DNA from 3 places in the Streptomyces sp. NPDC104814 genome. Region 3 is predicted to be linked to each of the others. Evidence: riboswitches for the same ligand, from Rfam matches in the RefSeq annotation. Region 3 holds a riboswitch; each other region holds the start of a gene.

Region 1 (10,512 bases), on a different contig from region 3:
GCCGCGCCACTGCCCACCGATCAGTGCCAGGCCAAGTGGAAGATCGCCTGCTACAACCCGCTCCAGTACCGCACCGCGTACAACCTCAACCCGCTGTACCGCAAGGGCATCACGGGCAAGGGACGCACGATCGTCATCGTCGACTCGTTCGGGTCGCCGACGATCCAGCACGACCTGGACGTCTACAGCAAGCAGTTCGGGCTGCCCAGCACCAAGGTGCAGGTGGTCAAGTGGGGCAAGGTCCCCGTCTTCGACCCCAAGAACGCGGACATGACGGGCTGGGCCGGAGAGAGCACGCTGGACGTCGAGATGGCGCACGCCGTGGCACCCGGCGCCCGGATCGTGCTGGTGGAGACCGCGGTGGCCGAGACCGAGGGCACCACCGGTCTGCCGGAGATGATGGATGCCGAGAAGTACCTCATCGACCGCGGTGTCGGCGACGTCATCACCCAGAGCTTCGGCGCCACCGAGAACACCTTCCCCGGCTTTGAGAAGGGCGACTTCTCCAGCATCGCCAAGCTGCGCTACGCCTTCCAGGAAGCGAACCGCAAGCACGTCACCGTGCTCGCCTCCTCCGGCGACGGCGGTGCCACCGACGCGACCGCGGACGGCAAGGGCTACTACAAGGAGCGTGTCAACTCCTGGCCCTCCTCGGACCCGCTGGTCACTTCCATCGGCGGCACGCAACTGCACCTGGACGACCAGGGCCGGCGCGTCAAGCCGGACAGCGTCTACAACGACAACGGCGCGGGCGGCGGCGGCCAGTCACACGTCTTCTCCCGCCCGGCTTTCCAGAACGGCGTGAAGAAGGTCGTCGGCGCCCGCCGCGGCACCCCGGACGTGTCGATGGCTGCCGCGGTCAACGGCGGGGCCTGGATCTACTCGAGCTTCGATCCGACCGCCAGCGGCTGGGACGTCTCCGGTGGCACCAGTGAGGCCAGCCCGTTGTTCTCCGGCATCGTCGCCCTCGCCGACCAGGTCGCCGGACACCGGGTCGGCGACATCAACGAAGCCCTCTACGGCCTGGCTCGCCACCGCGGCACCGGCGTCATCGACGTCAACGACGGCACCGACAACAGCTACGCCGGCGTCACCGGCTACAAGGCTGTCAACGGCTACGACATGGCCACCGGCGTCGGCACCATCGACGCCCTGCGATTCGTGCCGGCCCTGGCCTGGGCGGCCGCCCACCACCGCTGAGTCCGGTCGCGCGGTAGCGCACGCACACACCACCCCTGAGGACGGCTCGACGCCCTGGCCCGGCGCGAGCCGTCCTCGCCGTTCGAGGGCCCGATCCCCAGGGAGGGGCGGGGCGGCTGCGACCGGGGGTTGTGACGGCCGGACCAGTTTCAGAATCCGGACAGTCGGCGTTGCTCGTGGTGGTCCAGGGTCCGTCTTCGCCGTCTGGACCCGCTTCCGCCGCTACGCCCTGGACGGCGGTCCCGCACCGGCCTGGGCCGACCTCGCTGCCGGCCTGACCAGGTCATCGCCGACAAGGCCTACAGCTCCCGCGGCTCCCGCGCCTACCTGCGCGAACGCGACATCGCACACACCATCCCGGAGAAGGCCGACCAGCGGCGCCACCGGCTCAACCGGGGCCGCCGCGGCGGCAGGCCACCCGGGTTCGACCGGGAGGCATACCGCCGGCGCAACACCGTCGAGCGCTGTTTCAACCGGCTCAAGGGCTTCCGCGGGATCGCGACCAGATACGACAAGACCGCCACCTCCTACGAGGCAGCGGTCAGTCTTGCGTCGTTCCCGCTCTGGGCAAGATCCGTGGGAAGACGGACCCTAGTCGCCGGTCGTGCCGTCGAGCATCTCGCGCAGGATGTCCAGGTGGCCGTTGTGGCGGGCCGTCTCCTCGGTGAGGTGGAGGAGGATCCAGCGCAGGTCGACGTGGAGGCCGTTGCGGACGGCTCGCTGGGCATGCTTCTCCAGGCCGTTCGCTGCGACCAATTCGCGGTAGCGGGCGCTCTGTTCGGCGTATTCGTCGAGCAACTGCGTGAGCGGGAAGTCGACGGCGATACGCATCTCGCGGTCGGGGTCCTCCTCGGTCCAGGGGCCCCGGTCCTCCTCGCCGAGGAAGACCACTTGGAACCAGTAGTACTCGACCCAGCGGAGGTGGTTGATCAGCCCGCTCATGGTCATCAGGGGTGAGCCCGGCAGGAGCGCCTTGCGTGCGTTGTCCGCGGAGACGCCGGCGCACTTGGCGCGGGCGGTGTCACGTGCGTAGTCGAGGAAGGTGGTGAGCTGGGTGCGCTCGTCCCACGCGGGTGGGGTGTCGTCGATTCTGGTCATCGCGCGAAGCGTCCCCGATCACCGCGACCGATGTCGAGGCATTTAACGCCGGGGCCCAACCTGCTCCACCCAGCTCCTTGTCCGGCGGGACGCCACAGCGATTCAGCGCCAGTGGGCGGCCCCGGCATGATCCGCGGACAGGCCCTGGTGGGCGCCGGACTGCACCCGTCCCACGCTGACCAGGCGCGGCACTGTGCAGAGTGTGGCGGCCGGCGGCCAGATAGGGCCGGTCGCTGCGGTGAAGGCCACTGCTGCCGTGCCGACGGCCATGTCTTGCCGCAGACCGCGCATGCAGCGCGGCCGAGCTTGAAACGCAGGCGAGCGTCAGCGTCTCTCAGGGCATGCGCCACCCGCTGTGGAACACGACGCAGGACACCACCCCACAACGCCGTGTCCGGCAGGCTTTTGTTACCGGCGTGGGTTTCCGAGGAGTGCTGACGACCGGTTGTGCACATGGGGCTGGGCTGGTCCGGGACCCGTCTTGCCCGGTCAGCGTGGAGCGGACAGGTGGGTGGGGCGGACAGGTGGAGGCGGGGCTGCGGACGATGTCGGTCATCGCTCATTCGCGCAAGCTTCCGCCTCCGCCAGGTACCGCGTCACCGGCCCCAGCGTCAGCATCCCACTCGCCCCGCCCGCGTGTTCCGTTTGGGCGGTGCGCAGGGCCGTTGCCGCGTGGGCGGCGACCGGGCGCTCGTCGAGGCGGGCGGCGGCGTGGGCCGTCAGGCACCACAGTGCCTCCTGCATGTGATCAAGGGGTGGTTCGGGCGTGAGAGTCAGGGCGGTACGGGCTTCCTCGTCACGGTTCTGGGCGAGCAGCACCAAGGGGCGCGTCCAGGGGCGGTACGGCCCCCAGTCGAGGGCGGGATCGGTGGGCGCCGGGCGGCCGTGCAGGAGGCGTAGGCCCAGGAGGGCGAGGGCGAACAGGCCGCGGTGCAGTCCTGGCATGCCTGCTGTCCCGGCGAGGGCGTCTTCGGCGGCGCGGTACTGCGCCGCGGCCGTGGCGGCCGTCGGTCCGCCCGGTTCGGCGCTGCGCGCGGCCGTGATCCGGGCCCGGAACCAGCCGGTGAGTACGGGGACGAGAGTGGCCTCGGTGCTGACGGCGAGCTGCTCGGCGGCCTCGGCGTGTGCGGTCGCGCCGTCGAGGTCGCCGACAGCGGAGGCGGATTGCAGGCGGATGAGCCTGCCGAGCACGGCGAAGTCCGGCAGCTCGTGCCGGGTGGTCAGGTCGAGGATCTCGGCGCCGATCACGTCCCGTGCTGCCGCGAGTCCGGGCCGGGTGAAGGACTGGAGGAACTTGCCGTTGAGGGCGAACGCCAGCAGGGCAGGATCGCCCAGCTCCCGGGCCAGCGCCTCGGCCTCGCGCGCCGCCTGTCCGGCGCGCCTGCGTGCGGCGGCGGACAGGTCGGCGCTGCGGCTCTCGACCGCGACGGTGGCCAGCAGGCGGGCGCGTAGTTCGGCCGGGCCGTCGGTGCCGAGCGCGGTGAGTGTGCGTTCGGCCGCCGCGACGACGGCGCGGGACTGCTCGGGGTCGTCGGCCCGGCTCCAGAGGGCGGGCACGTCGTAGGCGCCGATGACGCGGGCGGTCAGCGCGGTGTCTCCGGTGCGCTCCGCCGCCTGGACGGCGGCGAGGCGGTCGCGCCGCGAATGGATGAGGGCGTCGCCACCCGCCAGTGCCAGGGTGCGGGCCAGTTCGACGGTGGTGCGCGGTCCGAGTCGTACGCCGGCGGTCCACACAGTACGCGGCGCCTGGATCATCGTAGTTCCATGCAGTATGTCCGTCTCCAGGCGCTGGAGGTCGGCACCGGGGTCGAGCCCAAGCTGGTCCGCGAGCATCGTGCGGGCGCGGCGGAGGGTGGCCAGCGCATCTGCCTGACGGCCTGCCCGGTGCAGTGCGCGGGCCAGCAGTCCCCAGGCCTGCTCGCGCCAGGGGTGCTCGGTGACGTGGGCGCCCAGTTCGGCGATGAGCTCGGCTCCTGAACCGGAGTCGAGGAGGATACGGGCGCGCAGTTCTCTCCCCTCCAGCCTCAGTTCCTCCAGCCGGGTACGTTCGCGCTGGGCCCAGGAGGAGTCGGTCACGTCGGCGTAGGCGGGACCGCGCCAGGCTGCGAGGGCCGCCTCGAGGTCGGGCAGCGCATCGGGTGTACGCCGGGCGCGGGCCAGGGCGTCCTCGAACCGGTGGACGTCCACGGTGTGGCGCGGCAGGCGCAGCGCGTAGCCGGGTCCTTCCGTGACAAGGATGCGCGGCGGGGTGCGGGGTGGCCGGTCGGGTTCGACGGCGCGGCGCAGCGCGGCGATGAACGTACGCAACGCACCCACGGCGCGCACCGGTGGCTCGGCCCACAGGTCGTCCACGAGGGTGTCGGTGGGGACCATCCGTGCCTCGGCGGCGACGAGCCGGGCGAGCACCTCGCGGTGGCGGGGTCCGCCCAGGTCGACGGGGGTGCCGTCGTCATGGAGGGCCCGCACGGCACCGAGTACGTCGATTCGCATGTCCTCCATCTTCCGTGCCGCGGATCTGTGGCGTCGAAGCGTACTGATCGGCTGCTGATCGCCGTCGCCCACGCTGATCCCGTCCGTCCTCGGACCGAGGCTTTCGGTCCGCAGACCCCAGGAGGGGGCCTTCATGACGCTCGCCATCCCCGGTTTCGACCACGTCCGTCTGCCCGGCGCGGACGGAGTGGAGCTCGCTGCTGCCGTCGGCGGCAGCGGCAGCCCGATCGTGCTGCTGCACGGCTTTCCGCAGACCCACCTGATGTGGCGGCACGTAGCCGAGCGGCTCGCCGACGAGCACACGGTGATCTGTCCCGACCTGCGCGGCTACGGCGCCAGTGACAAGCCGGCGGCCACCGGTCCTGAGGTGTACTCCAAGCGCACCATGGCTGCCGATGTCGTCACCCTGGCGGCAGCCCTCGGCCATGAGCGCTTCGCCCTGGTCGGCCACGACCGAGGCGCTCTCGTTGCCTTCCGGGCAGGCCTGGACCATCCCGAGACCCTCTCACACGTGGGCATTCTCGACGTTGTGCCGACCTTGGACATGTGGAACGTCCTGCACGGTGTCCCGGCAGCGGTTGGCTACCACCTGTTCCTCATGGCGCAGCCGCCGGGTCTGCCGGAGACGATGATCTCCAACAGTGCCGACGCCTATTTCGGCTCCTTCCTCGACGCTTGGGCCGGCGACCCGGCGGCCATGCCGGAACCGGTCCGGGCCGCGTACCTGCGGGCCAGCGCCGCGGCTGTGCCGTCGATCGTCGCGGACTACCGGGCCTCGGCGGGCATTGACGTCACGCACGACCAAGCGGACCAGGACGCCGGCTCGCAGCTGGCCATGCCCGTGACGGTCGTCCAGCAGGACTGGGGTGCGCGACTGGGCTACGACGCCGCAGCGGTCTGGCGCGTGTGGGCGCCGGACCTGGAACACCGGCTGACCGGCGCGGGGCATTTCATGGCTGAGGAAGCGCCCGACGAGATCACCCAGGTGATACGCGCCCTGCTGCTCCGCTGAGCCGCCACCCGAGCCAAGAGCGGCGTCGGGCAAGCCCGCGTTCTGGGCCACCGGACCGACCCCGCGATCCGGTGGCCCGTGAACCGCCCGCCTGCCCACGGTCGTGGTTCACTGCCCGGGAAGACCCGGTGCCGCTCACCAGGGCGCAGGCAGCGCCCTGATGGCCACGAAGCCGACAACGCCGGCGGCGACTGGCCTGGCGGCCGGCTTCCGGCGGCCCGCCCCTTCTCGCCTTCTCCTTCTCTTCGAGGGCAGCGGTCTTTTCGAGCTCGGCCTGATCCCTCGCTGCCAGAGCCTGTTCGGTTGAATCGCGTCGTCCGCCCGCGAACGCTCTCACTTCTCAAACAGCCCTGACGGGACAAAATGCTCTTTTGAAGGGCAGCACCATGGCCGGGCTGGGCTCTGCCCGCCATGGCTCAGTCCGCTCAAGTCACCGCCGCCGGGTGAACGAGGCTCTCGGACAAGTGCACCGGTGGGATCGCTCCATGGCAGCCCCACAGCGACTGAAGTGACTCAAGGTCTACGTATGATGCGCGAAGCGGTTCCTCGTGTCGTTCGCCTCTGAGGTGAACGCAAGCCGGGAGAAAGCGGCTTACGTACGGCACACGGCCCCGCGTGACGTTCCAGGCCGGCCACTCCACCCTCACCGCCGCGCTCGGCAACCTGCTGCACAGCCTCGCCCGCCCGTCGCCGTCGGTGGATGCGGCTTCGTAAAGGAGACGGTCCTCGTGGACGCTGTACCCGGCCCGACCGGCCGATGATCACCGTGGACGAGGACTGGCTCCACGGCGAAGTCCCGCTTTCGAGTCCACCGTTGGCGACCACCTGGGCCGGAGCGCAGCCGGCGGCTGCCGCCCACCTCGCCGAGGAAATGGGCTCCAGAGACGCCGCGGGTCTCGGCTCGGAGAGTAGCGTTTTCGTCCCGCTCGATCCGCGAACACCTGCGCCGACGCGGCATCCGCGCCGCGCCCCCCGTCCCGGTGGACCGACGCGGCCATCGTGTCTGCGACGCGGCAGCCGAGGCGGCAGACCACCCGTCAACCAAGCCCCCTAGCCCCGCAGAAGGTTGCGCACATACCGCAGCACCGCGAACCAGGACGATTCGGGATTTTGCAGGGCGGCGGGATCGGCTTGGCGCATCCGATGCGAAAGCCTGTCCGCGGCTCCCTCGGGGTCGACACCCTCGTCGGTGCCGGCCTCGGCGTCGTACTCCGGCCTTTCCTCCTCCAGGGCGTGCAGGAAGTACGCCAGGGCGTCGATGCTGCTGTTGAGCAGGTGCGGCGCACCTTCCTCCGGCACGCAGTACACGATGCCGGTGGCGGTATCGACGATGACGTCGTCAAGGGCGATCCCTCCGAGCGTCAGCCAGGCCGACATGTCGAATGCGCAGTTCGGGTACTTCTCCGCGACGGCCTGCCACGCCTCACCGCCGATCCGCAGGTCACCGTCGAGAAGGAACCGGTCCCACTCGAACCAGCCCACCTGGTCCGGCAGCCCGACCTCGCGCAGGAAGATCCTGGTCGGCTCATGCGCGACGGCAGCCAGCACACCGTCGTCCAGAGCGACCAGATCATCGGCGCTGAAGACCGACTCCATTCGAGTCCGGTCGATCAAAGGGCTCATGGAATTCCGCAGTTTCGGTCGGGACGGACATCGGGCGACCCCATTGTGCGGGACCCGACCGCACGCTGGTGAGCCGCACGATCCGGGAGTCCACCGAGACCGCCCGGCCGAAGTCCTCATCGGCGTCGGCCCTGCCCGGCGGCCCAGGCCGGGAGCCGGATCGCGGCGGATGGGCCATCGGCGCGGTGAACACCCGCCCCCAGGTGCCGTCGACGGCCCGCACCCGCGGCCGGTTGCCGACGCCGGGCCCGTTTCCGCACCTCTCCGACGCTGCCGGAAGCCCTGCGCCAGGACCGGGCGCCGCGCCGGACACCCGCTGGGAGACCGATCGCACTCGGTCCGTCGGCGATGCGTTCAAGGAGACGCTGACGCTCGTGGGTGCCGGGGAGGGGGTCTTCGCCGTCGGCGCCCACACAAGGCGCTACTTCGCTCGCCCCGACGTCGTCCATGTCCCCTTCGAGGACGCGGCGCCAGTGGAAAACTTCCGACACGGCGGTGAGAAGCGACCCGAGTGGACTTGTACAGCGTCATGTGCGTGAGTGACCGGACCAAGGCACTGGAGTGGTTCGAGGTGTTCTTCGGGCGCCCGGCGGACGAGATCGCGAGGAATACCTGTGCAGCTCGGTGAGAAGGCTGGTTCGAACCCTTTTCCCATGAGACCCGTTCCGCCCCGCCCGCTGCGAGAGGAAGATCACGCAGGCTGAGGCGGTCTTGGCCGTGCTCGTGTCACGCGGTACGGTCTGTCCGATATCGACGACGGCGAGACGGAAGCCGGTGGGAATCCGGCACGGTCGCGCCACTGTGTGCCAGACACCGCAGGTGTCCGGTGAGTCAGACCCGTGGCCGTCGTCCAGTGCACCACCGAGATGGGACGCGAACTCCCAGAGGAGGTTCTGCCATGGCGCAGACCGTCGCCCAGCCGACAGCCACCACTCCCGCCATCCCCGCGAAGCTGCCGCTGAAGGCGATAGCTCCCTGGGCGGTCTTCTTCGGCATCCTGATGCTGGTCCTGCTGTACTTTGTCGGCGCCGAGCAGGGCGCCACCTCCGTGTTCAACGGCACGGACGTCCACGAGTGGGTACACGACGCCCGCCACCTGCTCGGCTTCCCCTGCCACTGACGCGAGGGGCGCCCGACTCCCATGAACTCCGCATCGGTAAGAAACCTCCTCGTGCGGGGCATGCTCGCCGGTCTCGCGGCCGGCGTGTTCGCCCTCCTCGTCGCCTACCTCCTCGGTGAGCCGAACGTCGACAAGGCGATCAGCTTCGAGGCGGCGCACTCCCACGAGCACGAGATGGAGGTCGTCTCCCGCTCCCTGCAATCCACCGCCGGCCTCGCCACCGGCGTCCTCGTGTACGGCGTCGCCTTCGGCGGCATCGCCGCTCTCGCCTACTGCTTCGCCCTGGGCCGCGTGGGCCGCTTCAGCCCGCGGGCGACGGCGCTGCTGCTGTCCGGCTGCGCTCTGCTCGCCGTCTATGTCGTGCCTTTCCTGAAGTATCCGGCGAACCCGCCGTCGGTCGGCGATCCCGACACCATCAGCAAGCGGACCACGCTGTACTTCCTGATGATGCTGCTCAGCGTCCTCCTCGCGGTCGCCGCCACCCTCCTGGGCAAGCGCCTGGCGCCCGGCCTGGGCACCTGGTGGGCGACGGTGGTCGCGGTGGCGGCCTTCGCCGTCGTGATCGGCCTGGCCTACCAGTTCCTGCCTGTCATCAACGAGGTGCCGAAAGACTTCCCGGCCACCTTGCTCTGGCGGTTCCGGCTCTCGGCCCTGGCGATCCAGCTGAGTCTGTGGACAGGTTTCGGCCTGCTCTTCGGTGAACTGGCGGAACGCCTGTTGAACCCCAAGCCGGCAACGGCCGCGAGCGGCCGCGTGGTTCCGGCCGCGCACTGATTCCTTCCAGACAACAGAGGGCCCCTTCGGAACCATCCGGGGGCCCTCTGGCGTTCCCCGGGCACCGAAGCACACCCAGCCACACGAACGGCACTGACAGGCAGCTCGACCAGATGCGGACCACTCAGTCCAGGAGCGGAGGAGCCGAGTGGCCAGAACCCCCCAGCCGCGCCACATAACCCACGGTGGCCGCCAGGCGGTCGCCCTCACCCTGGAGGAATACGACCAACTGATCGCCAGCCGACGGCAGATCGGCGGGCAGAGCGCCCGGGTCCGGGTCCTCGGCCAGCAAGCCAAACGCACCGAAGAGCTCCTTCACGACCTGGAGGCACTGGTAGCTGCACAAGGAGAGGGCTGCGAGCAGCAGGTCCACACGCCTTCGACGAGGTGCCGCGAAGAACGGGCCACCCAGAAGAACACCGACAACTCCTGCCTGCGCTGCGAGTTGGCGGCGCTGCTGCGTCGCCACCGGGATTCGACGTCCTGAACAACCGGTCACAGGTTCTCATCGACGTCACGCACGGCCAGGGGTTGTCCCAGCCGCAGATTCCAGCGCCCGGCCCGTCCACTGAGTTCGGTCACCGTCAGCGGCGGAACGTCGAGGCGCCAGAAGACCGTGGCGGATATCCCCAACGCCGCTGTGACAGCAGCCCGCACCACCTCCGGCTCGACGACCGCGAGCGTGCGACCCTCGACAGCTCGCGCTTCCTCCAGCCACTGCGCGACCCTCTGGCACAGGGCATGTACGGACTCACCCCCGTGGGGTGCGCTGCGCGGATCGGCGAGCCAGAGGGCCACGGCTTCCGGTTCGGCAGCCCCCACCGCATCCAGTGTGTGGCCCTGCCAGCGGCCCACGTCCAGGCCGCCCAGCTCTGGCGACTCCACGCCATCGAAGCCGAGGGCAGCCGCCGTGTCCCGGCAGCGCACACTCGGGGAGATGAGGACACGCGCAGGCGCGGGCAGTGACCCGGCGGCCTCACGGGCACGGGCCGCGCCGATGTCGTCGATGGAGTCTCCGTCGTAGAAACGGGCCTGCCGCAGCGACCGGCACATGGCGGGCGAGACGAAGGCAACGCGGCTGGTCACGCGGCTGCTCCTCCTGTCGGTGTCATGGGTCTGGTTTTCCACTGCGGTGATGTGCCTGCGAAGCGAGACCGGCGACCCCGCAATGCGCAGAGCCATGGCCGGCCTCGCG
Region 2 (10,512 bases), on a different contig from region 3:
TCCGGTCCACGTCTCCAGTCAGTTCTACGGCCTGAACGAGGACCTGCATCCGGAGCGCTGGTTCGCCGCGTTCGAGTGGGAGGACCTCGGAGAGTTGTCCGGCCGGGATGTGCTGCACCTCCAGTGCCACCTCGGCACGGAGACACTCGCCTTCGCCCGGCGTGGAGCCCGGGCGGTCGGCCTGGACTTCTCTGAGGCGTCCGTGATGGCCGCGCGGAACCTCGCCGCGAAGTCGGGCCTCGGCGTCACCTACGTCCAGGCCAACGTGTACGACGCCGTGACGGCGCTCGAGGGCCGGCGGTTCGACGTCGTCTACACCGGCAAGGGCGCCCTGTGCTACCTGCCAGACCTCGAGCGCTGGGCGGATGTGGTGACCAGGCTGCTGCGGCCGGGCGGGCGGTTGTACGTGGTGGAGTTCCACCCGCTGCTCAACGCACTCGGTCCGAAACCCGGTTCGGGTGAGGGACCGGAGTTGCTGCTGCGCCACGACTACCTGGGGGGCTCCGGTCCGGTGCACCGGGATGCCACCTACACCTACACCGACGGCCCAGCCGTCGAGGGCGCCACGAACAGTTACGAGTGGATGCACGGAGTAGGAGAGGTCGTGAACGCGTTGACGGATGCGGGAATGGGCGTCCGGCGACTGCGGGAGAGCGAGGAGCTTCCCTGGCCGCGATGGCCGCGGATGGTCCGTACAGACTCTGGCTGGTGGCGGCTGCCCGAGCCGCGGATCCCTCTTTTGTACGGCCTGCTGGCCGTTCGTTGATCGTCCTTCCCCCGGCAGCTTGACCCGTCGGTGCGGCCATCGGACCGAGCGCCTGCGGTCGACGCTGGCCGCGGTCGGCCCCGCGCCGGCCGGGCGGCCCGGTACCCGCGAGGAGTCGTGCGCCATCCGGGAGGTCGCTCCGTTCGTGCACCTCACGGGTCGCTTCGAGGTGGCCGACCACGATCCGGTGCGACTGACCGAATCGGAGTGGCGCATCAGGGCCTTGCCGAGGCGGCGACGGCGGAAGAGGCTGTGTCGATCGCGGTTGGCCGTCTGCCTTCCGATCTGGGACCCGTCACGCTCGGAGCAGAGTGAACAAGCCAGGTCGGGCTCGGCGAGGATTCCGCAACTGACCAGGCGCTTGGGCTTGTTCCGGCTGCTCTCGAGGTTCTTCGGGGTGAGGTCGAGGGCCTGGCACTGTTGCGGGCCCGCGGCGGCTTCCGCGCCTCGGCGAAAGCGGCGAGGATCTGCTGGTGCCGCGGGTGAAAAGAACCCAGACGTGTGTGTCGGTCGAAGCCCGGCACGGCGGATACTCTTCGGTCCGTCTTCGGTGACAGCGCGGGCCTGCACGCAGTAATGGCGCGAAACGGCAGTATTCGGCCTGCTTCTCCAGGCCATGCGCTTCGAACCACTTGATGCCCTGTGACATCGGACGCAGGCCTTGGGCGAGTTCGGGCGTCCTCGCTCCGCAAAGCGGTAATCAGCTCGCCGAACTGACGCACGCTCAGGCCGGTGAACGGGGCAACCCAGGGCGGCTCCGGACGCCGTGAGCACACTGAGCCAGGGCGGGATCATCTCATCGGGTCGCTCCACCACGCCCAAGCTGAATCCGCCGCTCAGTGGAACCCGTGAACCAACTGGATCGTGCCGACGATATGGGCGACTCGTCAAGTTCCTCGGAAGAAGATCGGCTGCTCGAAGAGCCGGGACGGCCAGGCACGCCAGGAAGAGACCGACGCTCTCGCGACCACGCGCAAGACTCAGGACGTCATCCGTGACCATTTCAGACTGGCTCTCCCCCGGCACTTGCTCGAGAGCGGGCGCCTGCCGTCCGTCGTTCGCCCGCACCTCACCGCCCTCATCCTGGTAACTGGACGTCGAGGCCGGCGCGTCCGGGACGGAGGCCGTACTGCCGGCGTCGGCGGCGGGCAGCGCGCCGGCGAGCGGCGAGCGTTCGGACCGGTCACTGTCGTGCCCGGAGACTGGATCGCGCTCGACGCATTGCAGACCGCACACAAACAGCTGATCAGACGGGACCTCCGCCCCGGCCCCGGTCACGCTGATGTCGCCTCGTCTCCGGCCAGGAATGGATGCAGCAGCTTGAGCAAGGCGCGCGGGCGGTGCAGAGGGATGATGTGGCCGCAGTCTTCGATGACGTGTCCGGTGAGATCGTCGGTGACCGGGCGGAGCTGACGTTCCAGCGCGGCACCGACGGGCCGGGCACCCAACGCCATGGTCGGCACCCTCAGGCGGGCGGTGGCGACCGCCTGCTCGATCTGTACCGCGCTTTCGGGCAGAGCCCGGTAGTACGAGAACGCGCAGCTCAACGCCTGGCGGCCGGTGTAGGCGCGGACGAAGGCGTCCCGGAGGGCCGGGCGTACCCCGTCTCCGAGCGTGCCGGTGCACAGGAACCAGTCGACGTAGTCGGCCTCGTGGCCCTCCAGCACGGTCTCGGCGAGGCCGGGCGCGGCGGAATGGAAGCCGAACCACCACGGCGGCCCGTCCGCGAGGAAGTCCTCGGCGCCAGGCAGCCTGCCCAGCAGGGACTCCATGACGACCAGGCGCCGGACGAGACCCGGGCGACGCAGGGCGAGGAGGAAGGCCGGCGCGGTACCCGCGTCGATACCCACCACGGCGGCCGAGGACACTCCGAGTGTGGTGAGAAGCGCCTCGGCGTCCTCGGCCAGGGTGACCGCGTCGTGTCCGGAGGCGGCCCGGCTGCTCGCCCCGAACCCGCGCAGGTCCGGAGCGATGACGCGGTAGCGGCCGGACAGGTCGGCCATGACGTCCGTCCACAGCTCCCAGGTGTGCGGGAAACCGTGCAGCAGCAGTACGGCCGGGCCCGATCCGTCGAGAGCGACGTTCAGCTCGACACCATTGACGGGGACGCGGCGCAGCTCGGGCATGGAGAGACTCCAGGTGCGTGGTGAGGAATAGTGACCAGGACACGCTAGGGAACTATGGTGGTCCGTCCAAGACGGCACTTTCCCTTCAGGTGGTGAGCCCCGAGTGACCGCATCAAGGCGCGGCGAGCCCAGCCGGCGGCCCGGTGAGCGCGGTGACCTGCTGGATCCGCGCTGCCCGACCCGGCAGTTGCTCGACCGTATCGGCACCAAGTGGACGTCGATGGCGGTCAAGGTGCTGGCCGAGGAGGCTCCGGACGAGATCCGTTTCGCGGAACTGCGGCGCCGTATTCCTGGCATTTCACAGAAGATGCTGTCTGTCACCCTGCAGAGCCTGGTCCGCGACGGCCTGGTCGCGCGCCGAGTGGAACCCACCGTGCCGCCCGCCGTCCACTACCGGCTCACCGAGCTCGGCCTGTCCCTCGAAAGACCGCTCTCCGCCCTGCGGGTCTGGGCCGAGACACACATGCCGGAGATCCACCGCAGCAACCAGCTCGCCGACGAGTCGTCCGCCCACTAGGAGCTCGATCACGTGGCTGCTCCATGCCGGACTCGTGATGGGCCACGGGGCGGGGGGATCCGAGTGATGCCGAGTGGGAACGGCTGCTGCCGTTCCGGCCGGTCAGCAACAGGCGTTGCAGAAGGTGGCCGGGACCACTGGCAGCTGATCGGCGGGGTTCTTCAGCGGGTCCGGGGACCCGCGCACTGCCCGCGCGGAACTCAGCACCGAGCAGATCAGGTGTTCCTCGCGGCCGGCGTCCTCGTCGGGACTCCTCCGTACGGGGAAGGCCAGGGCGGGCGCGAGCAGTGAAGACCAGCCGGGGACGCCGCACCTACGGCCAGGTCTTCATGGTCATCGCGCCCTCCGGGGCGGCGTGAACACGTACAGATCAAGAATGTCGGGGCAGGGGGCGATGCCGGGGCCGCCGGCCTGTACCCAGGCGGCGATGTCCTCGGTGGCGTCGCGGTCGTTGACGAGGCCGATCCAGACCGGACGAGCGACGCCGGCGGCCCGTGCGGCGGCGGAGGGCTGGAGGACGATCACGTTGGCGTGTTCGCAGACGTCGAGGCAGTCCGAGACGCGTACGGGGGCCTCCTCGGCCAGGCGTGTGAGCTGCCGGTCGTGGTCCACGCCGGTGACTTTCCGGCTCCCGCAGCAGCAGTCCCGGCAGACGACGACACGGCACGGCACCGGTTCGGCGGGGGTGTGCTCCGTGCCCGCTTCTTCAGATCGCTGTCGGGGCATCGCTCGTCACGTTCCTCTCCGGGGGAGACGCGTCCCGGGCGGCCGGGCGCAGGAAGCGGATCACGGGGTGGCCGGGGTCGTGGGTGATCTCGGCGCGGACGCCGTAGACCTGCTCGATGAGGGCGGGGGTCAGGATGTCGGCGGGGGTGCCCTCGGTGACCGCGCGGCCGTCGCGCAGGACGAGCAGCCGGTCGCAGTACATCGCGGCGAGGTTGAGGTCGTGCAGGGCGATCACCGTGGTGACCGGCAGGCTCGCGACGAGGGCCAGCAGGTCGAGCTGGTGCTGGATGTCGAGGTGGTTGGTGGGTTCGTCGAGGAGGAGTTCGCGGGGTTCCTGGGCGAGGGCGCGGGCGATCTGGGTGCGTTGGCGTTCGCCGCCGGAGAGGGTGTGCCAGGACTGGTCGGCCCGGTCGGTCAGTCCGGTGCGCCGCAGGGCCTCGGCGACGGCTTCCGCGTCGGCCGCCGTCGGCGGTGTCCAGGCGCGGCGGTGCGGGATGCGGCCGAGAGCGACGACGTCCCGGACGGTCAGTTCGGTCTGGGTGTGGGCGTGCTGTTCGACGGTGGCGATCCGGCGCGCGGTAGCGCGGCGGCCGGCCTCGGCGAGCGGGCGGCCGTCCAGGGTGACGACTCCGGCGGTGGGGGCGAACACCCCGGCCATGAGTCTCAACAGCGTTGACTTTCCCGACCCGTTGGGGCCGAGCAGACCGACGGTCTCGCCTGGCCGGAGAGCGAGGGTGACGCCGTCGATGACGATCTTGTCGCCGATGCGTCGCACTACACGGTCCGCACGCAGGCTGTTCATGTCCTCCTCCGTCCGCGGTAGAGAACGGCGACGAACGCCGGTACGCCGATGAGGGACGTCACCACGCCCACCGGGACCTCCTGAGGGTCGAGGAGGGTGCGGGCCAGGGTGTCCACCCACACCAGGAACACGGCCCCGGTCAGCGCCGTGACCGGCAGCAGTCGGGCGTGGCCCGCGCCGGTGAGGGCACGGGTGGCGTGCGGGAGGACCAGGCCGACGAAGCCTATCGCGCCGGCGCAGCTGACCAGAGCGGCGGTGAGGAGCGCGGTGGCGCAGAGCAGGACCAGCCGGGTGCGGGCGACCCGGATTCCGAGTCCCGCGGCGGCCTCGTCTCCGAAGGCGAAGGCGTCCAGCGTGCTCGCATACCCGAGGCAGAGGACGAGAACCACCGCCAGGACGACGGTGCAGAGCAGCACCTGTCCCCAGTCGGCGCCGGTGAGCGATCCCAACAGCCAGAACAACACGCCCCGGGTGGTCTCCGCGTCGGCCGAGGTCAGGACGATGAACGAGGTCAGCGCGGAGAACAGCTGCATGACCGCCACCCCGGACAGTACGACCCTGTCGGTGCTGCCGCCGAGGGTGTGGCTGAGCAGCAGCACCAGGCCGAAGCAGAGCAGCGCCCCGAGGAAGGCGCCCGCCGACAGGGATATCACTCCGCCGCCCACCCCGAGCACGACCACGGCGACCGCGCCCGTGGACGCCCCGGAGGAGACCCCGAGCACGAAGGGATCAGCCAGCGGGTTGCGCAGCAGTGACTGCATCACTGCCCCGCACACCGCGAGTCCGGCCCCGCACACGGCGGCGAGGAGGGTGCGGGGCATGCGCAGGTTCCACACAATGCCGTCCCGCAGCGGCGCCAACGTGCTTTCACCGAGGCCGAGATGGGCCGCGACGGAGGCCCAGACGTCCTCCGTGGAGATGTCGGCCGGGCCGATCGTCACGGCCACGGCGATCGACGCGAGCAGGGCGACCAGCCCGCCGCCCGTCAACAGCAGGGAACGGGCGCTCACTCGGGCGCTCACTTGGCAAGTCCGAAGTGCCGCAGGCCGGCTGCGACTTTCTCGATCCCCTCGACCGTACGGATGGACGGGTTCATCGCCTGCCCGCTCAGCAGGACGTACCGCTTCTTCTTCACCGCGGTCAGACCGCGGGTGGCGGCGTTCGTCTCCAGGAAGCGGATCTTCGCTTCTGCGGTCTCCGCGGTCTGCTGCTTGCGGGTCAGATCGCCGATCACGATCACATCGGGGTCACGGTCGGCGACCGTCTCCCAGTTGATCTGGGGCCATTCGTCGTGGGTGTCGGCGAACGCGTTCTTCGCGCCGACCGCGCGGGTGATGGCGCCCGGGGCGCCGCAGCAGCCGGCGAGGTAGGGGGACTGGGAGTTGGCGAACCAGTACATCAGGGAGACACCGGAGGCGTTCAGCCCGTCGGTGGCGTTGCGCACCCGCTCCTTCAACTCGCCGACGAGCTTCTCGGCACGCTCCTCGACGCCGAACACACGGGCCAGATCGCGTATCTCGCCGTAGACGGCGTCCAGGGTGAGCGGCTTGCTGCGCGATCCGTCGCCGCCGCGGTCGTTGTCCTTGCCCGAGCAGTCGGACGGTGACACGTAGGTGGGCACGCCGAGCTTCTCGAACTGCTCGCGGGTGGCGACCCCGCCCTTGCCGAGGGTGGAGACGAACGAGGCGGTGACGAAGTCGGGTTCGGCGCCCAGGACCTGCTCGAAGGAGGGGTTGTTGTCGGCGAGGCGCGGCACAGACGTGTTCGCCTTCTCCAAGCCCTTCATCACCGGGTCGGTCCAGGTCGCCGTACCGGCCATGCGGTCGGCGAGGCCGAGGGAGAGGAGGATCTCCGTGGTGCCCTGGTTGAGGGAGACGGCCCGCTTCGGGGGCGCCTTCAGGGTGACCTCGTGGCCGCAGTTGTCGAGGGTCACCGGGTAGCCGGCGGCCGAGGTCTCCTGCGACTTCGCGTCGTCGCCGGAGGAGCCGCAGGCGGTGAGCAGCAGCGCGGACGCGAGGAGAAGCGCCGGGGTGCGGGGAAGAGCGGGGGTGCGGAGCACGGGCATGCCTTTGGGGTCGGGGCTCGTACGCGGAGCCTGGCCTACGGACGTCCGTCCGCGCCGGGACGCGGAGGTGCCAGCAGGTCTTCGGACTCGGGTTCGCCCGGTCGGGGCGCCTTCCCGGTCTCCCAGTGGCGTCGTGCCCCGCCCGTCCCCCTCACCGCTGCGCGTCAGCTCCGGATTCGCACCGGATTCCCTGGCCTCGGATGTGGCTCGACTGGCCCGCTGAGGCTATCAAGCCCGTCGTGGGGTCAGAGCGTGCGATCGGTCACGGGGTGCGTCACGAACGTGCTGGTGTTCTGGTCGATCCGCAGGGCTGACCGAGTGGCGGTGCGCCGCGCTGGGGGCAGTCGAGGCGTTCACAGACCCGGCACCCATGCCGATGGGGCTGGTGGCGGCGGCGCTGGTGAGGTCAAGGCCGTCGGACACGGGCTGAGGGCCCGCTCCGTCGCAGGGGTGAGGGTCCCCCGCGCGGCGTGACTGGGGAAGGGCGGGAGGCGCGTGTGCGGTGGGCTTCCCGCCCGGTGGCCTGCCCGGCGGGGTGTGGTCCGCCTCACCGTCCCGATGATGGGCGTCCCGCTCTCTTCTCTGACGGTGACCCCGTAGGCTGGCCGGTGCAGCTGGTTCGCCCCGTCCGCCAGGCGGGATGCGTCGCAAGAGGGAACCCGGTGGGAATCCGGGACTGCCCCGCAGCGGTGAGCGGGAACGACCGCCGTCATACGCACTGGGTCCGAGGAGGGCCTGGGAAGCGACGGCCAGTAGGTGTCTCGTACGACTTCGTACGACGAGACGTGCCCGCGAGTCCGAAGACCTGCCAACTGCCCGCGCCCGAACCACTCGTGCGCGGACATCCCGGTGACCTCGAGGGCGGGTCGGCGAACACACCGAACGGACGGCCGCCGGCCGACACCGTCCGGCACGTTGTTCCTTCGCGCTCTCGTCCCGTCGCCGGGATCTCAGGGATTCATCTCGCGAAGGAGATCTCCGTGACGACCAAGCCCGCAAGCGCGGCAGCACGGGCCACCGTGTACGGCTACCCCCGCCAGGGACAGGGCCGGGAACTGAAGAAGGCGATCGAGGGCTACTGGAAGGGCCGCGTCACCGCTGACGCCCTCCGCGCCACCGCCGCCGGCCTGCGCCGTACGAACTGGCACCAGCTCACCGAGGCCGGCATCCACGAGGTGCCCACCGGCGACTTCTCGTACTACGACCACGTCCTGGACACCACCGTCATGGTCGGCGCCATCCCCGCCCGCCACCGGGACGCGGTCGCGACCGACCCGCTTGAGGGCTACTTCGCGATGGCCCGCGGGACCCAGGACGTCGCGCCGCTGGAGATGACCAAGTGGTTCGACACCAACTACCACTACCTGGTCCCCGAACTCGGCCCCCACACCGTGTTCGCCGCCGATGCGACCAAGCAGGTCACTGAGCTGAAAGAGGCCCTGGCGCTGGGGCTCACCGCCAGGCCCGTGCTGGTCGGTCCAGTCACCTACCTCCTCCTGGCCAAGCCCGCACCCGGCGCGCCCGCCGCCTTCGAACCGCTCACCCTGCTCGACCGCCTGCTGCCTGTGTACGCAGAAGTCCTCGCCGACCTGCGCGCCGCAGGGGCCGAGTGGGTCCAACTGGACGAGCCCGCCCTCGTCCAGGACCGCACCCCAGCCGAACTCAACGCGGTCACCCGCGCCTACCGCGACCTCGGCGCCCTCGTCGACCGGCCCAAGCTGCTGGTGGCGTCCTACTTCGACCGGCTCGGGGAGGCCCTGCCGGTACTCGCCAAGGCCCCGGTCGAGGGTCTGGCCCTGGACTTCACCGAGGCCGCCGCCACGAACCTGGACGACCTCGCGGCCGTCGGCGGCCTGCCCGGCAAGCGCTTGGTGGCCGGCGTCGTCAACGGCCGCAACATCTGGGTCAACGACCTGACCAAGTCCCTGTCCACCCTGGGCACCCTGCTCGGGCTGGCCGACCGGGTCGACGTGGCCGCCTCCTGCTCCCTGCTGCATGTCCCGCTCGACGCCACCGCGGAACGGGACATCGAGCCGCAGATCGTGCGCTGGCTCGCCTTCGCCCAGCAGAAGGCGCGTGAGGTCGTCACCCTCGCCAGGGGCCTCGCACAGGGCACCGACACGATCACCGCCGAGCTGGCCGCCAACCGCGCCGACCTCGCCTCCCGTGCGGGCTCGCCCATCACCCACGACGCGGCCGTGCGCTCCCGCGCCGCCGCGGTCGCCCAGGCCGACGCCCGCCGCTCCCAGCCCTACGCCGAACGCGCTGCGGCCCAGCGCGCCCACCTCCGCCTGCCCCTCCTGCCGACCACGACGATCGGGTCCTTCCCACAGACCGGTGACCTGCGCACCGCGCGGGCCGACCTGCGCGCCGGCCGCATCGACACAGCAGGCTACGAGGAGCGGATCAAGGCGGCGATCGATGAGGTGATCGCCTTCCAGGAGAAGGCCGGCCTGGACGTCCTCGTGCACGGCGAGGCCGAACGCAACGACATGGTCCAGTACTTCGCCGAGCAGCTCACCGGCTACCTCGCCACCCAGCACGGCTGGGTGCAGTCCTACGGCACCCGCTACGTCCGCCCGCCGATCCTGGCCGGTGACATCTCCCGGCCCGAGCCGATGACCGTGCGCTGGACCGCGTACGCCCAGTCCCTCACCGGCCGGCCGGTCAAGGGCATGCTCACCGGCCCGGTCACCATGCTCGCCTGGTCCTTCGTCCGCGACGACCAGCCCCTCGCCGACACCGCCCGCCAGGTCGCCCTGGCCCTGCGCGACGAGGTCAACGATCTGGAGGCGCACGGGACTTCGGTGATCCAGGTGGATGAACCCGCCCTGCGTGAGTCCCTCCCCCTGCGCGCCGCCGACAGGGCTGAGTACCTGGACTGGGCGACCGAAGCCTTCCGCCTCACCACCAGTGGGGTCCGCCCGGACACCCAGATCCACACCCACATGTGCTACGCCGAGTTCGGCGACATCGTCCAAGCGATCGACGACCTCGACGCCGACGTCATCAGCCTGGAGGCCGCCCGCTCCCACATGCAGGTCGCCCGCGAACTCGCCGCCTACGGCTACCCGCGCGAAGCCGGCCCCGGTGTGTACGACATCCACTCGCCTCGCGTACCGAGCGCCGGGGAGATGGCGGGGCTGCTGCGCACCGGCCTCAAGGCCATGCCCGCCGAGCGACTCTGGGTCAACCCCGACTGCGGCCTGAAGACCCGCGGCTGGCCCGAGACCCGCGCCTCCCTGGAAAACCTGGTCACCGCCGCCCGCACCGTCCGCGGCGAGCTGCCCGCCTCCTGACCCTGACCGGACGATTCTTCGGCCTGGGACGCCACGCGCAAGGGCCCCGACCGTGATGCGTCCACCGGGCGGAACGCTGACGGCCGAGTATCCCTGCTCGGCCGTCAGCAACAGCCGGGGGGGCCACGTCGGGATGGACGCCGTTGCGGATGAGCATGGCATCGCGCAGGGTCCCGGGGCCGCGTCACCCACAGGATCTGCTGCGCGGACG
Region 3 (10,512 bases):
TCGGGGCCGTCCGTCCTCGGTCGGCGTTGGTCTACACCTGTGCTCGGCCCTGTTTGCGGACCTCCGCCAGGCGCAGGGCTCCCAGTTGGACCGCTACTTGGGTCGCGTCGGAGGGGACGTCGGAGAGGCCGCCGTTGGTGAGGGTGAACGCGTCCGTGCCCTGGCGGACCACCGCCACGTCGAGGGTGAGGACCGTCGGGTCCTGTGCGCCCTCGGCCGGTGGGGCCGTCACCGTGACACGCAGGCCCGCTCTCGCGTCCCCGACCGGCGGCAGGGAGGCGGGGGAGACCTGGACGTCCTGGGCCACGCCCCGGTCCGTCGTCGCGGTGAAGTGCGCGCAGGTGCGCGGCACCGTCGCGAGCCAGGCCAGGGTGCGGTCGACGTCGGCGGGCGGCTGGGCCGAGACCTGGTAGCGCAGCTGGGCGCCGGTGTCGGTGTCGTCCAGGCCGACGACCGCGCGGGCCGGGGAGCCGAGGAGTTCGTCGGAGTACAGGGCGTCGAGGAAGCGGGCGCAGTCGCCGGGTGCGCCCGTCGTCTTCAGCATGCCGTCCCGCCAGGTCGCCGCGCCCCGGGTGGGCGTCCAGGCCGGGCCGAGGTCGGATTCGGTGACCAGGACCGCCTGGGCCTGGGCGGCGGTCAGTGCGGGGGTGGTGGTGGGGGAGGCCGGTGCCGTGCGGGGGGCGGCGGACGTGGTGGGGGTGCCGGTGGGGGCCTCCTCCATGTCGAGGTAGCGGCCCGAGCAGGCGGTGGCGGTCAGGAGGGTGCCGGCGGCGAGCGTCAGGGCGAGGGCGGCGGGGGCCGGGGGTCGGGGCATCGGGGCTCCTGGGCGGGGCGGGGTGCGTAGGTCCAGGTCAGCACCGTGATCGCCGGACGACCAGCGCACAGGACCGTCCGGGCGACACATGCGCTCCCGGTGCCGCGGCGCTTATCGTCGGGGGACGACGGAAGGAGGCCGTGGTGGCCGCTCAACCCATCCCCGTGATCATCGACTGCGACACGGGTGTCGACGACGCCCTCGCCCTGCTGTTCGCCGTGCGTCACCCCGGTCTGGATCTGCGCGCGGTCACCTGTGTCGCCGGGAACACCGACGTGGACGGCGTCGTGCGCAACACGCTGACCGTGCTGGAGCAGGCGGGGGCGCCGGAGATTCCGGTGGGGCGGGGCGCTGAGCGTCCGCTGATCGAGCCGGCGCGGTCGGCACGCCACGTGCACGGCCACGACGGCATGGGCGACCTGGGGCTGCCCGCACCGGCCCGCCGGCCCGCCGACGTCGACGCGGTGACGCTGCTGCGCCGGGAGATCCTCGCCAGCGAACGGCCGGTGACCCTGATCCCGACGGCGCCGCTGACCAACATCGCCCTGCTGCTGCGCACCCATCCCGAGGTGACCCGCAACATCGAGCGGATCGTCTTCATGGGCGGCGCGGTCGCCACCGGCAATGCCACGCCGGTCGCGGAGTTCAACGTCTGGCACGACCCGGAGGCCGCGGCGATCCTGCTGACGGCCGGGGTGCCGATCACCATGTACGGCCTGGACGTGTTCATGCGGGTGGTCGTGCCCGGCAGCGATGTGCACCGGATGCGGGCGAGCGGTGAGCCCGGGACCCGGCTGGCCGGTGAGCTGCTCGCCCACCGGCCGACCACGCAGGGCGGCGAGCCCGAGGCCGAGGAGGCGGGCGGCCTCGGTGACGCGGGCGCGGTGTGCGCGGTCGCCGACCCGGCGGGCCTGACGACGCGGCTGCTGCCGGTGGAGGTGTCGCTGGCGCCGGGGCCGGGACGCGGGCAGACCGTCGTCGACCGGCGCCCCCGGCCCGGCGAGTCCGAGATCCACGAGGGCGCCCGCGAACAGCCCCTGGTCGACGTCGCGTTGGAGGTCGACGTCGACCGCTACGTCAAGCTGTACCTGGAGACGGTCGAGCGCTAGGGTCTGTCGTTTGGATCAGGCCGGCCTCGAGCTGCGGTGCGTCTCGGCCGACCCGAGCGGGGTCTGGTGCGTGCAGCTGCAAGGCGGAGGAGGGCGCCAACGCGGAGCGTTGGCAACCGACGACAACGCGGCAGATGTGCGTGCCAGACCCCGCGACGCCGGGATGATCCAAACGACAGGCCCTAGTCGGCAGTGGCGGAGGCCGTCCAGCGTTCCTCCACCCTGGCCAGCCTCCAGTACGTCAGGGCCGCCGCCCACACCAGGACGAACAGGCCGACGATGAGGTAGCCGACGTTGTCCAGGTCGATGTCGGCGATCCAGGCGGTGACGCCGTCGCGCAGGCCGAACTTGTCGTGCAGGACGCCGACCAGCTCGATGGTGCCGATCACGAACGCGACGGCGATGGACAGGCCGGTGATGGCCAGGTTGTAGAACACCTTGCGCACCGGGTTGGAGAACGCCCACTGGTAGGCGAAGTTCATGAACGTGCCGTCCAGGGTGTCGAACAGGCTCATCCCGGCGGCGAACAGCAGCGGCAGGCACAGGATCGCGTACCAGGGCAGGCCGGCGGCCGCGCCGGAGCCCGCCATCACCATCAGCGTGACCTCGGTGGCGGTGTCGAAGCCGAGACCGAAGAGGAAACCGAGCGGGTACATCTGCCCGGGCCGGGATACCGACTTGGTGAGGCGGCCCAGGATGCGGTTCATGAACCCGCGCGAGTCCAGGTGCGCCTCCAGCTCCTGCTCGTCGTACGTCCCCGCGCGCATCGCCCGGAACACCTTCAGGATGCCGACGAGGGCGATCAGGTTGAGCGCCGCGATCAGGTACAGGAACGTCCCGGAGATCGTCGTGCCGAGGAAGCCGAGGACCTGGTGGGTCGTCGAGCCTTCGTTCATCACCTTCCCGGCCAGCGAGGTGCCGCCCGCGATCAGCAGCGCCAGCACGACGACGACGCTGGAGTGGCCGAGCGCGAACCAGAAGCCCACGGACACCGGGCGTTTGCCGTCGGCCATCAGCTTGCGGGTGGTGTTGTCGATGGCGGCGATGTGGTCGGCGTCGAAGGCGTGCCGCACGCCCAGGGTGTAGGCGGTGACACCGAGTCCGATGCCGAACGCCTTGGAGCCGACTTCGTAGTGGCCCGGCACGACGAGCAGGAAGAGGATCCCGAAGGCGGCGACGTGCAGGGCGGCGATGGCGGCCAGCAGCCCGGCGGTCTTGACGGTGTCCTCGCGGCGCCACTTGAAAGTGGCGGCGGTGGTCGTCGTCGGGGCAGGGTCGGGCAAGGTCATCCGGTCACGCTCCAGCACCTCGTGGATCACTTCGTGAGTGCCGTGGCCGGTCTCCTGGCTGACGGGTCGTGCGTCCGCCGTCCCTGCCTTCCCGGTCGTAGGACCAGTGGCCCGGCGTGAGCCGGACGGGACGAGAACTCCCCGATCACAGTGGCGAGGGCCGCGTCGGTTCCACACCGACTTCCCGAACACCACGGCCCGCCCACGGTAGGGGTGCGGGACCACTTCTGCATAGCTGCACAGCTGAGCAGGTATCCAAGATCACAGGGCGGAAGGGGCACGGGTCACGCCGAGGGGCGGCGGACGCGGGCGGAGCCGCTGCGCGGGGGCCGGGGTGCGGGCGGGAGAATGCCGGCATGCACCTCGTGCCTTCCGACCGCGCCGGCCGCCGCACCATCGACGGCCACCGGGTCTGTGACGCCATCGCCGCCATCGGCGACGCCGCTCACGTGCGTGCCTGGGCCGACCGTTTCTCCCTGCTGGCCGACCCCAACCGGCTCGCCCTGCTGCTCGCCCTGCACCGCACCGGCCCGCTCGCCGTGTCCGACCTGGCGATCGCGACCGGGATGAACGACCCGGCCGTGTCCCAGGCCCTGCGGCTGCTGCGGGCGGCCGGCGCGGTGGCGGGCGAGAAGCAGGGCCGTGTCGTCCGCTACCGGGTGGTCGACGCGGACGTACAGGCGCTGCTCGCGCAGTGCACCGCCGACGGGGTCTGAGCCGGGAGGCCGCCGCGGTGTTCCCTTCCGACGGGAAATGGACAGTCATCTTCTTGACGATCCGTGACCGGCGAACGGAGTCCGCGTGCCCGATCTCTCCTCCCGCGACCCCGGCTGGTGGCGGCAGGCCGTCGTCTACCAGGTCTATCCCCGCAGCTTCGCCGACGCCGACGGCGACGGGCTAGGCGACCTGCGCGGGATCACCGGCCGCCTGACCCACCTGGCCGCGCTCGGCGCCGACGCGCTGTGGCTGAGCCCCTTCTACCCCTCCGAACTGGCCGACGGCGGCTACGACGTCGCCGACCACCGCGCCGTCGACCCGCGCCTCGGCACCCTGGACGACTTCGACGCGCTGGTCGCCGAGGCGCACCGGCTCGGCCTGAAGGTCGTCGTCGACATCGTCCCCAACCACACCTCGCACCGGCACGCCTGGTTCCAGGAGGCCCTGCGGGCCGGGCCCGGCTCGCGCGCCCGGGAGCGGTACGTCTTCCGGGACGGCCGTGGCGCCCACGGGGAGCTGCCGCCGTCGGACTGGCAGTCGGTGTTCGGCGGCAGCGCCTGGGAGCGGGTGCCGGACGGGCAGTGGTACCTGCACCTGTTCGCCCGCGAGCAGCCCGACCTGAACTGGGCCGACGACGAGGTCCGCGCCGACCTGCGCACCACCCTGCGCTTCTGGGCCGACCGCGGCGTGGACGGCTTCCGGGTGGACGTCGCCCACGCCCTGGCCAAGGATCTGTCCGAGCCGCTGCGCGACCTCGGCGCGCCCGAGCTGAGCGACGAGGCGGCGCTGGCGGTGCTGCCCCCGGGCAGCCATCCCTTCTACGACCGCGACGAGGTGCACGAGATCTACCGGGACTGGCGCCGCCTCCTCGACACCTACTCCCCGCCCCGCGCGGCCATCGCCGAGGCCTGGGTGCCGGGCGAGCGCCGCGCGCTGTACGCCCGGCCGGACGAACTGGGCCAGGCGTTCAACTTCGAGTACCTCCAGGCACCCTGGGACGCGGACGCGCTGCGCGAGGTCGTCACCTCCTCGCTGGCCGGCGCACGGGCCGTCGGCGCCTCGGCCACCTGGGTGCTGTCCAACCACGACGTCGTCCGGCACGCCTCCCGGCTGATGCTGCCGCCGGGCGCCGACGACAACGCCTGGCTGCTGTCCGGCGGCCGCGCGCCCCGGATCGACCCGGCGGCCGGGCTGCGCCGGGCCCGCGCGGCGACGCTGCTGATGCTGGCGCTGCCCGGCTCGGCGTATCTCTACCAGGGCGAGGAGCTGGGGCTGCCCGAGGTCGCCGGACTGCCGGCCGAGGTGCTCCAGGACCCGATCTGGGAGCAGACGGGCCATGTCCGCAAGGGCCGCGACGGCTGCCGGGTGCCGCTGCCGTGGACGGTGAGCGGCCCGTCGTACGGCTTCGGGGCGGGCGGCGCCTGGCTGCCGCAGCCGCCGTCCTTCGCGTCGTACGCCGTGCAGGCGCAGGACGGTGTGGAGGGCTCGACGCTGGAGCTGTACCGGTCCGCGCTGAAGCTGCGCCGCAAGCTGGCGGAGGGCGAGGAGCTGCGGTGGGCCGAGGACGTCCCGGCCGGGGTGCTCGCCTTCGCCCGCTCCCAGGGCTGGCGGTGTGTCGCCAACCTGTCGGAGCGGGCGGTGCCGCTGCCGGCCGGTGAGGTGCTGCTGGCCAGCGCACCGCTGGAGGAGGGCCGCCTCGGCCCGGACACCACGGTCTGGCTCGGCTAGCGCACGGACACCGCGGTCCGGCTCGGTCAGCGCCCGGGCACCACGGTCCGGCTCCCGGCTCGGTCAGCGCACCGTCGGGGACGGGTCGCCGGGCAGCGGGACCGGGACGGACGTCGGGTTCGGCGGCGGGGTGAGGACCACCTGCGGCTGACCCCCGGCCGGAGGTGGCGGGGTGACGTCGTTCGAGGGCAGCTTCGGCGGGGAGGTCTGCTGGAAGAGGGCCTGGTCGAAGTTGACCAGGCCGGTCTTCTCCATGACCGTGATGTGGTCGAGCACGGTGTCGTTGGCCTGGTCGGCCAGCGCGCGCACCAGCGTGTTCTTCGTCGTGGAGCGGATCTTCGCGACCGTGTTGAAGATCGACCCGTGCGTCACCCGCAGGATGTTGGCGAAGTCCGAGTCGAACTGCTTGCCGCTGTCCGCGTTGAGGGTGGCGATGAAGCCCTGCTGCTGAGGGCTGGGCAGGTTGGGCAGCGTGATGTTCAGCATCGGCGCGATCCTGCGGCAGGTGATGTCCAGGGCCGCGTGCCCGTCGATGAGGTGGCGGCCCGCCGTGAGGACCGCCTTGTCGGTGCTCTTCTTCAGGGCCATCTGCCCGACGGGGTACTCCCACAGCCCGGCCGCGCGCACCTTCACCACGAAGTCCCGGTCGCCCTCCGTGAGCGGCCCCCACTGGGTGTTGGCGATCACCCGAGAGGTGTCGCTGGACACCGTCTGCAGGCCCAGCATGGCGGGATAGGCGAGCGCAACGAGGGTCAGGCCGAGGGCTCCGCCCATGAAGAGGGTTCCCGTCGCGGTCCGCGAGAGTCGCACCATGCCTCCTGTCGTCGTCCGGTCGGACGCACAGGAGTACGCGGCCGGCGGCGCTGGTGTTCGGGGGGCGCCGTAAAAAATCTTCCTTGACGGTGGTCGGATCCCGATTTATGCAGGAATGTGAGGTGAGGCCCGCAGCCCCGGCAGCTACGGCACCCGAGAAGGGAGAGCCCGATGGCGCGTTCGGTCGGAATCGATCTCGGCACCACGAACTCGGTGGTCGCGGTCCTGGAGGGCGGCGAGCCCACCGTCATCACCAACACGGAGGGCGCCCGCACCACCCCGTCCGTCGTCGCCTTCGCCAAGAACGGCGAGGTGCTCGTCGGGGAGGTCGCCAAACGGCAGGCCGTGACGAACGTGGAGCGCACCGCCCGGTCCGTGAAGCGGCACGTGGGCGACCACTCCTGGCGGTTCCCGGAGAGCGGCGACGTCGACGGCAAGCGGTACACCGCGCAGGAGGTCTCCGCGCGGGTGCTGCAGAAGCTGAAGCGGGACGCGGAGGCGTACCTCGGGGAGGACGTCACCGACGCCGTGATCACCGTGCCGGCGTACTTCGACGACGCCCAGCGGCAGGCCACGAAGGAGGCCGGGGAGATCGCCGGCCTGAACGTCCTGCGGATCGTCAACGAGCCGACGGCGGCGGCCCTGGCGTACGGGCTGGACAAGGGCAACGACCAGACGGTGCTCGTCTTCGACCTGGGCGGCGGCACGTTCGACGTGTCGCTGCTGGAGATGGGCGACGGTGTCATCGAGGTCAAGGCGACCAACGGCGACACCCACCTCGGGGGCGACGACTGGGACCAGCGGATCGTCGACCACCTGGTCACCGGGTTCAAGAACAACTACGGCGTCGACCTGTCGAAGGACAAGATGGCGGTGCAGCGGCTCCGGGAGGCGGCGGAGAAGGCGAAGATCGAGCTGTCCTCGTCGACGGAGACGAGCATCAACCTGCCCTATGTCACCGCCTCCGCCCAGGGGCCGCTGCATCTGGAGGAGAAGCTCACGCGGGCGCAGTTCGAGCAGCTGACGGCGGATCTGCTGCAGCGCTGCAAGGGGCCGTTCCAGAACGCGGTGCGGGACGCGGGGATCTCCGTCAAGGACATCGATCACGTGGTGCTGGTCGGCGGGTCGACGCGGATGCCGGCCGTGACGGAGCTGGTGAAGGAGCTGACGGGCAAGGAGCCGCACAAGGGCGTCAACCCCGACGAGGTCGTGGCGGTGGGCGCCGCGCTGCAGGCCGGTGTGCTCAAGGGCGAGGTCAAGGACGTCCTGCTGCTGGACGTCACCCCGCTGTCCCTCGGCATCGAGACCAAGGGCGGCATCATGACCCGGCTCATCGAGCGCAACACGACGATCCCCACGCGGCGTTCGGAGATCTTCACGACGGCGGAGGACAACCAGCCGTCGGTGACGATCCAGGTGTACCAGGGGGAGCGGGAGATCGCGGCCTACAACAAGAAGCTCGGCATGTTCGAGCTGACCGGACTGCCGCCGGCGCCGCGCGGGGTGCCGCAGATCGAGGTGGGCTTCGACATCGACGCCAACGGGATCATGCACGTCTCCGCGAAGGACCTCGGCACCGGCAGGGAACAGAAGATGACCGTCACCGGGGGCTCCGCGCTGCCGAGGGACGACATCGACCGCATGGTGCGCGAGGCCGAGCAGCACGCCGAGGAGGACCGCGGCCGGCGGGAGGCGGCGGAGACCCGCAACCAGGGGGAGCAGCTGCTCTACCGGACGGAGCAGCTGATCCGGGACAACCCGGAGAACATCCCGGCGGACGCCAGGAGGGAGACGGAGGAGGCGCTGGCGGAGCTGAAGGAGGCGCTGAAGGGGGAGGACACCGGGGTGATCCGCTCCGCGGTGGACAAGGCGGCTCAGGCGGCACAGAAGATCGGCACGGCGATGTATGCCTCCGCGGGGCAGGGGGAGGGGGGCGGTGCTTCCGGTGCGTCTAGTGCGTCCGGCGCATCCGGTGCGTCCGGTGCGTCCGGTGCGTCCGGTGCGTCCGGTGCGTCCGGCGCCTCCGGTGCCGACGCCGGTGAAGACGTGGTGGATGCGGAGATCGTCGACGACGACAAGCGGGAGGCGGGCTGAGGACCTCTCTCGTCCGCGGGTGGGTGGGGGCGGGTCGCGCCCGCGCGGCGGAGCCGCACGTCGAGCAGCGCCCCGCGCCCCTGAGGGCCGGCTGCCGTTGCTGTCACTCGCATGGGCGCACCGGCGCGGCGCGTGACGCGCAGGGGACCGAGAATCGGCGTGGGGGGTCGACACCCGTTCGTTCAGGGAGATCGCGCCACCATGAGACGCCCCCTCGCTTCGCTGGGCTGCTGCGCAGCTCTCGCTTTGACCGTCCTCGTCCAGTCGCCCGCCGGCGCGCAGGAACGCGAGCTGTGGGGCTCGGTGACCATCGTTCCCGGCCGGCAGGGGCTGCTGGAGGTCTCCGGCTACGGCGGTCCCGCGCTGGGCGCCGGGTCCCGGCTGACGCTCACCGTGGCGGAGCCCGCCGCGGTGACCGGTACGCCGCTGGCCGACGGCGGGTACCGGGGTGCCGTCGCCTCCGACGGCGGCACCGGCAGCTACACGTTCACCGGTACCGCCGCGGCCGGTCCGTGGTCCGGCCGGACGTTCCCGTTCGTGCTCTCCGTTCCCGCGGACGCCGTGCCGGGGACCCGGCTGAGCGCGTGCGCGATGGTCGTCACGGACGCGGACGGCGGCCGCCGGGACGAGGGGGCCTGCTCCGTGACGGTGGGGCTGCCCGAGCCGACGCTGACCCAGCCGCTGGCCGGTGTGCCGCTCGGGCCGCGGCCGCGGACCGCCGGGACCGCCTACCCGGGCGCCCAGGTCACCGTCCGCGACCAGGACGAGAACGAGGTGTGCTCCACGACCGCCGCCGCCGACGGCACCTGGTCGTGCGTCCCCGCGGCCGACCTGCCGGCGGGCGCCGGGCGGCTCCAGGCCACGGCCACCTTCAACGGGGTCGGCGCGGCGAGCGAGCAGATCCGCATCACCGTGACGTAAGGGGCGGTAACGGCGCAGCACCGCAGATGAGTTGGTGAAAGGTTGACCTTTCCTCCGGGAGTGTTGACCCTTCCCCGGGAGAGTCCATAGCCGGGCCGCCCCTACATTCGGCCGCATGTCCGTGCCGCTGCCCGTCCTGCCGTATCGCAAGCCCACCAAGGGGCGCGACTACTGGGTCTTCGACGACGTCCTGCCCGACCCCGACGCGGTGCGCGAGCGCGTGCTGGGCCGGGACGACTGGGTCAAGGGCTATCCGTACACCTCCGAGAGCTGGCCCGGGCTGCGCACCATGCCCGGTCTGGAACCCGACGAGCTGGCGGCCGTCGAGAAGCTCGTGCGCAGGGCGACCGGGGCGAAGGAGCTGTGGGTACAGCAGGCGCCGGGCGGCGGCACCCTCAACCACAACTGTGTGCAGGTCGTGGGAGAGGGCGAGAGCGAGCCCCGGCCGCACACCGACTCCCGGGCACTGTGCCGGTACGCGGCCGTGCTGTACCTCAACCCGTCGGTGCCCAAGGGCTGCGGAACCGCCTTCTACCGCCAGTCCCTGCCCGGGGGGCGGCTCGGCGGCAACGTCGTGCAGGCGCCGCACACCAATCTCGTCCAGGCCCTCGGGACCCGGTTCGTCGCACCGGACGCCTTCGAGGAGGACGTGACCGTTCCGCACCGGTACAACCGGCTGCTGCTCTATCACGCCAACCTCGTGCACAGCGCGACCGGTTACCACGGCGTCGCGCTGGAGGAGAAGCGCATGACGGCGGTGTTCTTCTGGATGGCCTGACGTCCACTCCGGTCGCCGGCTCACCCCTCGGACGGTTGTACGGGCGGCATCACCGCTGCGGGTGACACCTAGGCACCGTGCGTCCTCCGACCGGGCGGTGTACGGACGTGTGAAGGCAACGCCGTGCCTCCGCATCCCTACGCTGTGACGAGTTCCGGCAGCAGGACCGCACGGGGGTCGTATGGGATTCGGATTCGGTCAGCGGCGCGGCGGACAACTCCCGGCCGAGGTCACCGGTTTCGTGGGACG

Evidence for each region. Region 3 has a riboswitch for cobalamin ahead of nicT (Nickel transporter NicT). Riboswitches for the same ligand answer to the same signal wherever they lie in the genome.
Region 1: linked by a shared signal. The riboswitch ahead of ACZ64A_RS28140 (CbtB domain-containing protein) and the one ahead of nicT (Nickel transporter NicT) in region 3 are both predicted to bind cobalamin.
Region 2: linked by a shared signal. The riboswitch ahead of metE (5-methyltetrahydropteroyltriglutamate--homocysteine S-methyltransferase) and the one ahead of nicT (Nickel transporter NicT) in region 3 are both predicted to bind cobalamin.

Annotation. Positions count from the first base shown of each region.
Region 1 covers NZ_JBVJOL010000009.1:338,129-348,640, forward strand. Annotated here, with positions in the region: gene ACZ64A_RS28110 (S53 family peptidase) at 1-1,200, shown strand, start outside; partial or broken gene ACZ64A_RS28115 (transposase) at 1,435-1,773, shown strand; gene ACZ64A_RS28120 (DinB family protein) at 1,792-2,298, opposite strand; gene ACZ64A_RS28125 (AfsR/SARP family transcriptional regulator) at 2,851-4,788, opposite strand; gene ACZ64A_RS28130 (alpha/beta fold hydrolase) at 4,922-5,800, shown strand; gene ACZ64A_RS28135 (SUKH-4 family immunity protein) at 6,851-7,414, opposite strand; cobalamin riboswitch at 8,143-8,286, shown strand; gene ACZ64A_RS28140 (CbtB domain-containing protein) at 8,322-8,543, shown strand; gene ACZ64A_RS28145 (CbtA family protein) at 8,565-9,317, shown strand; gene ACZ64A_RS28150 (hypothetical protein) at 9,466-9,804, shown strand; gene ACZ64A_RS28155 (histidine phosphatase family protein) at 9,813-10,403, opposite strand.
Region 2 covers NZ_JBVJOL010000009.1:348,688-359,199, reverse strand. Annotated here, with positions in the region: gene ACZ64A_RS28205 (class I SAM-dependent methyltransferase) at 1-766, shown strand, start outside; gene ACZ64A_RS28200 (DUF6193 family natural product biosynthesis protein) at 797-1,081, shown strand; gene ACZ64A_RS28195 (alpha/beta fold hydrolase) at 2,041-2,892, opposite strand; gene ACZ64A_RS28190 (winged helix-turn-helix transcriptional regulator) at 2,996-3,409, shown strand; gene ACZ64A_RS28185 ((2Fe-2S) ferredoxin domain-containing protein) at 3,743-4,135, opposite strand; gene ACZ64A_RS28180 (ABC transporter ATP-binding protein) at 4,116-4,937, opposite strand; gene ACZ64A_RS28175 (FecCD family ABC transporter permease) at 4,934-5,947, opposite strand; gene ACZ64A_RS28170 (ABC transporter substrate-binding protein) at 5,956-7,002, opposite strand; cobalamin riboswitch at 7,058-7,233, opposite strand; partial or broken gene ACZ64A_RS28165 (short-chain fatty acyl-CoA regulator family protein) at 7,248-7,422, opposite strand; cobalamin riboswitch at 7,601-7,829, shown strand; gene metE (5-methyltetrahydropteroyltriglutamate--homocysteine S-methyltransferase) at 7,983-10,301, shown strand.
Region 3 covers NZ_JBVJOL010000011.1:188,664-199,175, reverse strand. Annotated here, with positions in the region: gene ACZ64A_RS30905 (hypothetical protein) at 32-814, opposite strand; gene ACZ64A_RS30900 (nucleoside hydrolase) at 958-1,923, shown strand; gene nicT (Nickel transporter NicT) at 2,106-3,212, opposite strand; cobalamin riboswitch at 3,240-3,423, opposite strand; gene ACZ64A_RS30890 (ArsR/SmtB family transcription factor) at 3,569-3,928, shown strand; gene ACZ64A_RS30885 (glycoside hydrolase family 13 protein) at 4,014-5,657, shown strand; gene ACZ64A_RS30880 (DUF4142 domain-containing protein) at 5,721-6,431, opposite strand; gene dnaK (molecular chaperone DnaK) at 6,642-8,564, shown strand; gene ACZ64A_RS30870 (Ig-like domain-containing protein) at 8,766-9,485, shown strand; gene ACZ64A_RS30865 (DUF6445 family protein) at 9,601-10,263, shown strand; gene ACZ64A_RS30860 (ATP-binding protein) at 10,445-10,512, shown strand, end outside.